DNA from 2 places in the Dietzia sp. B19 genome. Region 1 is predicted to be linked to the other one. Evidence: riboswitches for the same ligand, from Rfam matches in the RefSeq annotation. Region 1 holds a riboswitch; the other holds the start of a gene.
What was found. A riboswitch is a leader RNA that binds a small molecule or an ion and turns the genes downstream of it on or off. The one in region 1 is predicted to bind cobalamin.
Positions count from the first base shown of each region.

Region 1 (5,288 bases):
CTTCCAGTTCGGCCACGATCCGCTGGGTGGCGCGCTCGGTGATCCCGACCGCATCGGCGATGTCGCGCAGTCGCGTCTCGGAATCCTGCGCGATGCACAGCAGGACGTGCGCGTGATTGGTGAGAAACGTCCACTCTGCCACCACACCACCCCATCACCGACGACTTCCGAGTGCCATTTTGCCTGACGCGAATCACGGTACGCATGTGGGCGTCCACGGTGCCCGATCTCCCGCGGTGCCGGCCCTTGCGCCGCGCCACAACACACGACATAGATTTAGGCTGTTGCAATACATGTCTTGCAAGTCGTGTATTGTCGTTCCCGTTACTCGCTCGGAACAGTCGGCCCGCGCGCCACGACGGAGATCCGCTCGCCCCGCTCGGCGGCGTACGGACTCCGGTCAGATCAGGGGAGACTCGATGGACCTCAGCATTCTCGGCAGCCTCACGGACCCGCCGATCCTGTTCTTCTTCCTGGGGCTGTTCGTCGCCGCGGTGCGCTCCAACCTGGAGATCCCGGCCCCCGTCACCAAGTTCCTGTCGCTCTACCTGCTCATGGCGATCGGGTTCAAGGGTGGACAGGCTCTCCGCGAGACCGGTCTGACCGGCCGCGCCGCGGCGGTGATCGGCATCGCCCTGCTCCTGGCCCTGGTGATCCCTGCGCTGGGCTTCCTGGTCCTGCGGCGCAGGGTGAACGAGTTCGATGCGGCCGCCATCGCCGCCACCTACGGGTCGGTCAGCGCGGTGACGTTCATCGCCGCGACGCAGTTCGTGACCGCCCGTGGGGAGGAACCCGGCGGGTACATGACGGTCGCCCTGGTGCTGATGGAATCGCCCGCGATCATCATGGCGGTGCTTCTCGCCACCTGGGCACGGTCACGTCAACGCTCAGCCCAGATGGCGGGCGACGTCGCGGGGGCCGGAGCCTCCGGTCCCGCGTCGGGAGCACCCCTGTCGATGCGGGCGATCCTGCACGAGGCGTTCACCGACGGCGCGCACCTGCTGCTGATCGGGTCGCTCGTGATCGGCACCATGGTGGGGGCCGACGCCGGCGAGGCCATGTCCCCGTTCGTCGACGACATGTTCAAGGGGCTGCTGGCCTTCTTCCTGCTCGAGATGGGCCTGCTCGTCGCCCGTCAACTCCGCGAGGTCCGGGACGTGGGTCCGTTCCTGATCGGGTTCGGCATCGTGATGCCCCTGATCGGAGCATCGATGGCGCTGGCCCTGGGTGCACTGGCCGGGCTGCCGGTCGGCGACCTGACCATGCTCGCCGTGCTCGCGGCGAGCGGGTCCTACATCGTCGTCCCGGCCGTGGTGCGCTACGCGATCCCCGAAGCGCGACCGTCCCGGTACTTCACAATGGCTCTTGCCGTGACGTTCCCGTTCAACATCGTCCTCGGCATTCCGCTCTACTACACCGTCGCCCAGCACCTGGGCGCCTGAGGCGAGGAGATCCCATGAGAGACGTCAAACGGATCGAACTGGTGGTGGAATCCGGGGTCGCCGGGAGGTTCCTCGGCGCGTTGGATTCGCTGGGCCTGACCCATCGCACCGTGATCCCGGGAATCTACGGGCGGGGACAGCACGGTGAGCGGGGCGGGGACCCTTTCTCCACCTTCGACAACACCTTCGTGCTCGTGGCGGTCGACCCCGACCGGATCGACGAGGTCCTCCTGGCGCTGCGCCCCCTTCTGAAGTCCGTCGGTGGCATGTGTCTGGTCTCGGACGCCCAGTCGGTGCGGTACTGAGCCGGCACCCGGGAGGGGGCTAGGATCTGCTCAGCTGCGGTGCTCGGGAACCCGGTGTGAGACCGGGGCGGCCCTCGCCACTGTGAACGGATGATGTCGCAGGTCCTCTGTGCCACTGCTCGCACGCGTTGTGTGGGTGGGAAGGCGGACCCGCGGCGATCCGGTCCATCCCTACTGGGGTGGGCCGGGGGAACCCGTGAGCCAGGAGACCGGCCGTGGCTGCCACCACGAGTGCCCGCGAGGTGACGGGCAGAAAGGTCTCAGGTAGATGCATATCGCAGAGGGTTTTCTCCCCTCGGCGCACGCCCTGGCATGGACGGCCGTCGCGGCACCGTTCGTGATCCACGGCGCGCGCGAGGTCATCAGGACGGTCCGCCGGACACCGGAGGCGGGCGTCCTGCTCGGCGTGGCCGGGGCGTTCACGTTCGTCATGTCGGCCGTCAAGCTCCCGTCGGTGACGGGCTCCAGCTCACACCCCACCGGGACCGGCCTGGGGACGATCATCTTCCGGCCCCCCGTCATGGCCTTCGTCGCCACCGTGGTGCTCATCTTCCAGGCGTTGCTGCTCGCGCACGGGGGCATCACCACGCTCGGCGCGAACGTGTTCTCCATGGGGGTCGCCGGGCCGTGGGTCGCCTACGGCGCGTTCGTCCTGTGTCGACGGGTCGCGGTGCCACTGCTCGGCGCGGTCTTCGTCGCCGCGTTCCTCGCCGACCTGGTGACGTATCTCGTCACCAGCGCCCAGCTCGCACTGGCGTTCCCGAGCGCCGAGCACGGCCTGTGGTACTCGATGGCCGAGTTCCTCGCCGTCTTCGCCATCACCCAGATCCCGCTGGCGATCGTCGAGGCCCTGATCGTCGTGGTGATCGTCAGCGTGCTCCTGCGCATCGCCTCCCGCGAGCTCGACCTGGTGGGCTTCTTCCGGAGGGCGCGACTCGCCGGCGCGGGGACCTTCGCGCATCTCGAGGACCGTACCGATCAGGTCGAGGCCACGGAGTCGGTGCGATGAGCGGGAAGAAGCACGTCAGCGTGTGGGTGCTCGTGGGGCTGGTCGCCGTGGCGTTCGCGATCGCGGTGTTCTCCCTGGTCTATGGCGCTGGTGCGGGCGGCGAGTTCGAGGGTGCGGACGGGCAGGCGGAGGGGACGATCAGCCAGGTCTCTCCCGACTACGAGCCATGGTTCGAGCCGCTTCTGCCCGAGTTGCCGGGGGAGGTCGAATCGGGGGTGTTCGCCCTCCAGGCCGGGATCGGCGGCGGGATCGTGGGTTACGGACTCGGCGTCCTGCGGACACGTAGTAGGCAGCGTCGGGAGAGCGTGACGGGTGCGGCGACCCCGTCGGCGGCGGCCACGGGTCCGGCCGGGCACTGACCGGCCGAGCCCTAGGTGAACCCACTCGAACTCGCGGCGTCCCACAACCGTTGGTCGGACCTCCCGGTAGTCGAGAAGCTGCTGCTCTTCGGCGGTCTGCTGGTGGCGGCACTGCTCGTGCCGCCACCGGTGGGCCACGTGGCGATCCTGACTGTCTGTTGTGTGTGCGCCCTGGCGCTGGCCCGCGTCCCCGCCAGGATCTACCTCGCGGCGTTGCTCGCCCCCGTCGCGTTCCTGGCCCTGGGAATCGGTCCCCTCGTGCTGGACCTGGTGGACTGGCGCCTCGTGGTGGATCCGGCCGGGGTCGACACCGCCTGGCGGACGGTGAGCAGGGCGATCGCCGCGACGGCCGCCACCATCACCTTGGCGTGCACCACGCCCGTCGCCGACCTCCTGGCCGCCGGCCGGCGGGCCGGACTGCCCGCCCCGCTGGCTCACGTCGTGGACACCACCTACCGGCTCATCGGCCTGCTCATCGACTCCGCGCGCACGCTGCGGCATTCCCACGACCTCAGGCTCGGACACCGCACCGCCCGGGCCGCGATCAGCTCGGTCGGGACGCAGTTCGCCTCGGTATTCGTCCTGTCCGTCAGGCGGGCACGGGCGATCGACGACGCCATGTCCATGCGCGCCGAGCGCGGCCAGACCGCAGTGCTCGCCGAGGCGGACCCGGTCTCGGCCACCCGCGTGCTCGTCATCTGTCTGGTTCTCGTGTCCGTCTCGATACTGGGGGTCATGACGTGACCGTCCTCGCGCTGCGCGGTGCCCGGTTCTCCTACCGGCGTCTCGATGCCCTCGGCGGTCACACCCACACCGTGCTCGACGGCGCCGACCTGACGATCCCCGCCGGGGCGAAGATGGCGCTTCTCGGTGGAAACGGCAGCGGCAAGACCACCCTGATGCGGCTGCTCGTGGGCCTGAACCGCCTCGAGGCCGGGGAGTTGGAGCTGGACGGGGAGCGGGTCCGGGACCGCCGCGCCGACCGCACCCGCCTGCGGCAGTCGGTGCAGATGGTGCTCCAGGAACCCGACGACCAGATCTTCGCCACGACCGTGCGGGCCGACGTCTCCTTCGGCCCCGTGAACCTCGGATTGGATCGCGCCGAGGTGGCCCACCGGGTCGACGAGGCCCTGGCGGCGCTGGCGATCACCGACCTCGCCGACCGCGTCCCCCACCACTTGTCCTTCGGGCAGCGCAAGAGGGTGGCCCTGGCGGGTGCGCTGGCGATGCGGCCTCGCGTCCTGCTTCTCGACGAACCGACGGCCGGGCTCGACCCGCTCTCCTGTGAGGACCTGCTCGCGGCGCTGGAGTCGCTTCGCGCCGCGGGGGCCGCGATCCTCATGGCCACGCACGATGTCGACCTCGCCTGGGCCTGGGCGGACGACGCGGTGGTGCTCTCCGGCGGAGCGCTCACCCGCGGCCCGGTCCACCGAGTGCTGCAGGACGAGGGCCTCCTCACCGCGGCCCGGCTCACCACCCCGTGGGGCGCCGCGGTGTCACGCCGACTGGGCCGGACGGTATCGCGGCCGGGAGAGGTCTGACCACGCTCGTCATCGGGATCGCACTCGCCCGTGTTCCGGACGCGACCGATGCCATCGGTGGCGCAGTCTTCCGACGCGCATCATGATGGCCCGGTGTGCCGCTATGACGGATAGCTTCAGCAGGATGTGAGTTCTTAGGCAAGAAGAGCACTGTGGGATCGGGTGACACGTCGATGCGTGCCCATCCCTGTTTCGGCCGCGCGCGGCGGCAGCGTCTCCCGGTGACGTGGCTCGGGCCACGTTCTTCTCGACGTGTACGGCAGTGGGTGAAACACCTTGTCAAGGAAGAAAAGGGGTGGGAGTGACTTCGGCAATCGAAGGATACGAAGAAATACGATGGTCCCAGGTAGAAGACAGCTTCTTCGTCGGTAGTTTCCGCGGGAACTTCGTGGGGTACATCGATCAGAATTCTGACGGCAGTTTCACCTGCTACGACAGGATGTCGAGACCGCAGGGCGAGTCCGGATCCCTGGACGAGGCGATCTCCAGCCTGAATGATCTGTACTTTTCCGATGCGAGCGAGGGAGAGTTGAATGTCGCTGGACGCTGAGTTCCCCACGTCGCCCGGGAGCGGACAACTGAAGTATTTGGTGTACACGAGCGTGCCGGTGCGGAAGATGCTGCCGGGTGAT
Region 1 covers NZ_JAALED010000436.1:11,120-16,407, reverse strand. The annotation lists gene G6020_RS12345 (winged helix-turn-helix domain-containing protein) at 1-142, opposite strand, end outside; gene G6020_RS12340 (sodium-dependent bicarbonate transport family permease) at 420-1,442, shown strand; gene G6020_RS12335 (transcriptional regulator) at 1,457-1,747, shown strand; cobalamin riboswitch at 1,768-1,980, shown strand; gene G6020_RS12330 (energy-coupling factor ABC transporter permease) at 2,016-2,756, shown strand; gene G6020_RS12325 (energy-coupling factor ABC transporter substrate-binding protein) at 2,753-3,115, shown strand; gene cbiQ (cobalt ECF transporter T component CbiQ) at 3,131-3,859, shown strand; gene G6020_RS12315 (ABC transporter ATP-binding protein) at 3,856-4,656, shown strand; gene G6020_RS12310 (hypothetical protein) at 4,958-5,206, shown strand; gene G6020_RS12305 (BLUF domain-containing protein) at 5,190-5,288, shown strand, end outside.

Region 2 (4,820 bases), on a different contig from region 1:
GTGCGCAGCAGGGTGGTCTTGCCACTGCCGTTGGGGCCCACCAGCGCGGTGACCCGGCCGGGTGCGATGGTCAGGTCCACCCCCTCGAGGATCCGGCGACCCCCGAGGTCGGTGGAGACGTCGGCCGCGGTCAGTGTGGTCACGTCGCCGACCTTCCGTAGCGCCGCCACAGCATGATCAGGAACACCGGACCCCCCACGATCCCCGTGACGACGCCCACCGGGAGCTCGGCACCGTCGCTGACGGACCGGGCCGCGATGTCGGCCAGCACCAGGGCCACCGCCCCGAGCACCGCGGCCGTCGGCAGTAACCGGGCCGACGTGCGCCCGGTGACGTACCCGGCGAGATGCGGGATGAGCAGTCCGATGAACCCGATGGTCCCGGAGACCGCCACCGCCCCCGCGGTGAGCATCGAGACCAGCAACAACTTGAGCAGCCGGAACCGCGGGACGTTCATGCCCATGGCCGTGGCGCCGTCGTCGCCGGTCAGGAGGAGGTCCAGGTGGCGGCTGGACAGCATCACCAGGACGCCCGCGACGGCGAGGATCGAGACCGGGGCCAGGAGCATGGTCCACCCGGCGTCACCGAACCCGCCGGCCAGCCAGCGCATGACGGTGCCCAGTTGGTGGTCGTCGCCCAACACCAACAGCGTGAACGTGTTGAGCGCGCCGAACATCATCGTCAGGGCCGCCCCCACCAGCACGATCGCCGTGGTGTCGTGCGCGCGACGGGCCACCAGGACCACCCCGGCCAGTGGCAGCAGGGCGCCGAGGAAAGCGGCCATCGGGAGCGTGAAGACACCCCACATCCCGGCACCCACGCCCAGGACGGTCAGGACGACGACGCCGAAACCGGCCCCGGACGACACCCCCAGCAGGTACGGGTCGGCCAGTGGGTTGCGCGTGACAGCCTGGGCGACGCCTCCCGCCACCGCGAGGGACGCGCCCACCGCCGCCGCCATGAGCGACCTCGGCAGCCGGGACTCGATCACGATCGCCTCGCGGGCCTCGGACCACCACGGGGTGAAGGACCCCGGGGCCACGCGGTGGGCGACGATCGCCCAGACGTCACCGAGGGGGATGGACACCGATCCCAGAGAGACCCCCACCGCCACGGCCAGGGCGAGAAGCCCCAGCAGCGGAGCGAGGACCAGTCCGAGTGGCCGCCTGTCGCGGCGCGGGCCGGTCTCGCGGCCCGGGCTGGTGGTGCGGAACGGGCTCGTGGCGCGGAACGGTGACGGGAGGCGGGACGACGCCGAGGGGCGGCTCGGAGCCGGTGTCGCCGCATCGCCCGCGCCACCGCCACGGTCGTGGACGACCGTCGCCATATCAGCCACCGAAGGCGTCGGGGTGGAGCTCGCGGGCGATCGTCTCCACCGAGGTCGCCATCCGCGAACTCTCGAAGAAGTCGGCCAGGGGGACCACCACGATGCGGTCGTCGCGGATCGCCGGCGTGGTGGCCATGATGGGCTGGTTGCGCAGGTACTCGATCTTGTCCTCGGCGCTGGTGGCCCCGTAGGCGAGCACGACGATCGCCTCCGGTCGGCGTTCGCCGAGGATCTCCCACGTGGTCTTGAGGTAGGGCCGGTCGCCCTCGATGAAGATGTTGTCGGCTCCCGCGTACTCGCCGATCAGCTGGCCGATGCCGACGCCGCCGATCGTCATGGGCTCCGCCTCACCGCTGTCGTAGAAGAACGTCGGGGTCCCCGTCACCCCGGCCTCGTCCAGGGTGGCGCGGACCGACTCGATCCGGTCGACGATGCGGTCGGTGAGCTGCTGCGCACCCTCCTCGACGCCGAGGACCCGGCCCAGCTGGGAGAAGTCGGTCTCGAGCATGGAGACGTCCGGGAAACCGTCGCCGCAGTACTCGGAGAACAGGAAGGTGTCGATGCCCGCCGCGTCGAGCGCGTCCCGGCTCCGGCCCTCCTTCTCGTCGAACGCGCTGCGCATGCCGGCCACCACGAGGTCGGGTTCCAGATCGACGATCTGCTCCCAGCTGGGATACTCCTCGGCCAACCCGGGAATCGCCTCGAGTTCCTCGGCGACCTCCGGCAGGACGTCCTCGCGATCGGCATAGCCCCGGCCGACGATCCGATCCCCCGCACCCATCTGGATGAGGGTCTCCGTGACGTGGGCGTTCATCGTGATGATGCGCTCGGGCGGGGCGTCGAACGTGGACTCACGCTCGCAGTTGGTGATGGTCACCGGCTCGGCGAACGCCTCTTTCGAGGTGGCGCTCTCCTGAGCCTCGCCGCGGGAGCAGCCCGCGACGACGACGCCCGTGACGAGCAGCGCGGCGAGCGCCGTGGTGGACCTGGACTGGCGACGGAACATGATCAGACCTCGGATCGTGTCGTGTGCCCACGAACACACGAGACCCGCAGGCGGGCGACCGTCGACACCGGCCGCCGACCGTGCAGGACTCCGGATCGCAGACCGCGGCGATGGACAGAGTCGCGTACCTCCGGGCAGGTAATCGGGCTCGTCGTCACCGAGGTGACGGCACACCGTTGCGGGTCAGCGCCGGATTCTCACCGGTCTTCCCCTGCGTATCCGGAGATCAGCAAGTCGTGGTGACAGTATGCACATCCGCCTCGACGGCCGCGGGGGCACCTCCCCGGAACTGTGCGCACCGGGGAGGGGCCTACTCGTCGTACCCCAGGGAGAACGCCGCCTCGAGGTCGTGCTTGGACAGCGCGCGGAACGCGATGTGCGTCTCGGTGTCGACCACGCCCGGGACCTTGTTCAGGCGGTCGGAGACGATGTCGGCCACCTCCTCGTTGCGGCGGGCCCGCACGAGCACGATGAGGTCGATGGTGCCCGTCACCGAGTACACCTCGGAGACCCCGTCGATCTCGGCGATCGCCTCGGCGACCTCGGGGATGCGCGCCGTCTCGGCGTGGACGAAGACGATGGCGGTGATCATGGTCTGAAGGGTAGTCCAGTCGCGCGGCCCCGGTTCAGCGCATGTTCTCCGGCGTCCAGTACGCGCGCATCGAACGGATCTTGCCCTGCTCGTCGTGGGTCATGAGGTCCCACACGTTGATGGTGGCCTTGGAGTCGGCGTCGAAGTGGGTGGTGATCTCGAAGTTGAACAGCAGGTCGTCGCCACACACGCGCGCCTCGAGCACCTCGCCCTCGATCTTCAGCGCCACCACGGACGAGTAGAACTCGCGGATGGCCGCCTTGCCCTCGTGGACGGTGCCGTTGCCGACGGGGTCCTCGACCGTGGCGTTCTCGGCGTAGAGGTCCAGGACCGCCTCGAGGTCGCCGGCGACCAGCGCGGCGATGTAGGAGTCGGCGGTGGCACGGATCTGCTCGGGGGAGGCACTCACGGCGGTGGCCCTTTCGGTATGACGACGAGACACCTCGAGCCTAGAACGTGTTCTCGATCAGAGCGTTCGTACGCCGCAATCGATAAAGAATATGTGACTTGCGCCACATTGGTAGCGGGCCTACGCTCCGTTCACCAGACATCAGGACGTCCATCCGGCCCGGGAACGGGGTACGCCATGTCCACACGGAACGTCTCGGCCAGGAGCTCGGACGAGGAGTCCTTCCACACCGGCAGGGTGGTGATCATCTCCCTGGTCGCCGCGCTCGGCGGGTTCCTCTTCGGCTTCGACACCGCCGTCATCAACGGCGCGGTGGACGCCGTCCAGGAGACCTTCGGCATGAACGCCGGTCTCACCGGGTTCGTCGTCTCCTCGGCCCTGCTCGGCTGTATCGCCGGCGCGTATCTCGCGGGCCGCCTCGCCGACCGCTGGGGGCGCACCCGCGTCATGGTCCTTGCCTCGGCGCTGTTCACCGTCAGTGCGATCGGCTCCGGGCTCGCGTTCGGCCCGTGGGACCTCATCCTGTGGCGGGTGGTCGGTGGCCTGGGCGTCGGCGCGGCCTCGGTCATCGCGCCGGCGTACATCGCCGAGGTGGCCCCGCCCTCGATACGCGGCCGCCTCGGGTCACTCCAGCAGCTCGCGATCGTCTCCGGCATCTTCGTGGCCCTGCTCTCCGACGCCTGGCTGGCAGCCGTGGCCGGTGGCGCGATCGAGGAGCTGTGGCTGGGGATCCAGGCCTGGCGCTGGATGTTCCTCACCGAGCTGGTCCCCGCGATCACCTACGGCGTACTGGCGCTCATGATCCCGGAATCCCCCCGCTACCTGCTGGCCAAGCGGCTGGTCGGCGAGGCGAGGGACGTCCTGCGCACCATCCAGTCCAGCGGCGTCGACAACCGGATCAAGGAGATCCGTGCGACGGTCCGCGAGGACAGGAAGCGGTCGTGGCAGGACATGCTCACCCCGAGCGGCAGGAACCTCCTGCCGATCGTGTGGATCGGCATCGTGCTGTCCGTCTTCCAGCAGGCCGTGGGCATCAACGTGATCTTCTACTACTCCACGTCCCTCTGGCAGTCGGTCGGCTTCACCGAGGCGGACGCGCTCACCCAGACCGTCATCACCTCGGTCACGAACATCGTCGTGACGATCGTGGCCATCGCGCTGATCGACAAGATCGGGCGTCGCAGGCTGCTCATGACCGGTTCGGTCGGCATGACCGTCTCGCTCGCGGTGATGGCCCTGATGTTCAGCACCGCCACGATTGGTCCGGGGCCCGACGGCGAACTCGCTCCCCAACTCGGCGACACCCAGGGGCTCGTCGCGTTGATCGCCGCCAACGGTTTCGTCGTGTTCTTCGGGATGTCCTGGGGCCCGGCGGTGTGGGTGCTGCTCGGCGAGATGTTCAACAACCGCATCCGCACGGCGGCGCTCGGTCTGGCGGCGGCCGCCCAGTGGTTGGCGAACTTCGCGGTCTCCACCGCGTTCCCGC
Region 2 covers NZ_JAALED010000185.1:367-5,186, forward strand. The annotation lists partial or broken gene G6020_RS06410 (ATP-binding cassette domain-containing protein) at 1-143, opposite strand, end outside; gene G6020_RS06415 (iron ABC transporter permease) at 140-1,327, opposite strand; gene G6020_RS06420 (ABC transporter substrate-binding protein) at 1,329-2,333, opposite strand; cobalamin riboswitch at 2,449-2,582, opposite strand; gene G6020_RS06425 (Lrp/AsnC ligand binding domain-containing protein) at 2,644-2,925, opposite strand; gene G6020_RS06430 (SgcJ/EcaC family oxidoreductase) at 2,960-3,334, opposite strand; gene G6020_RS06435 (sugar porter family MFS transporter) at 3,512-4,820, shown strand, end outside.
Region 2: linked by a shared signal. The riboswitch ahead of G6020_RS06420 (ABC transporter substrate-binding protein) and the one ahead of G6020_RS12330 (energy-coupling factor ABC transporter permease) in region 1 are both predicted to bind cobalamin.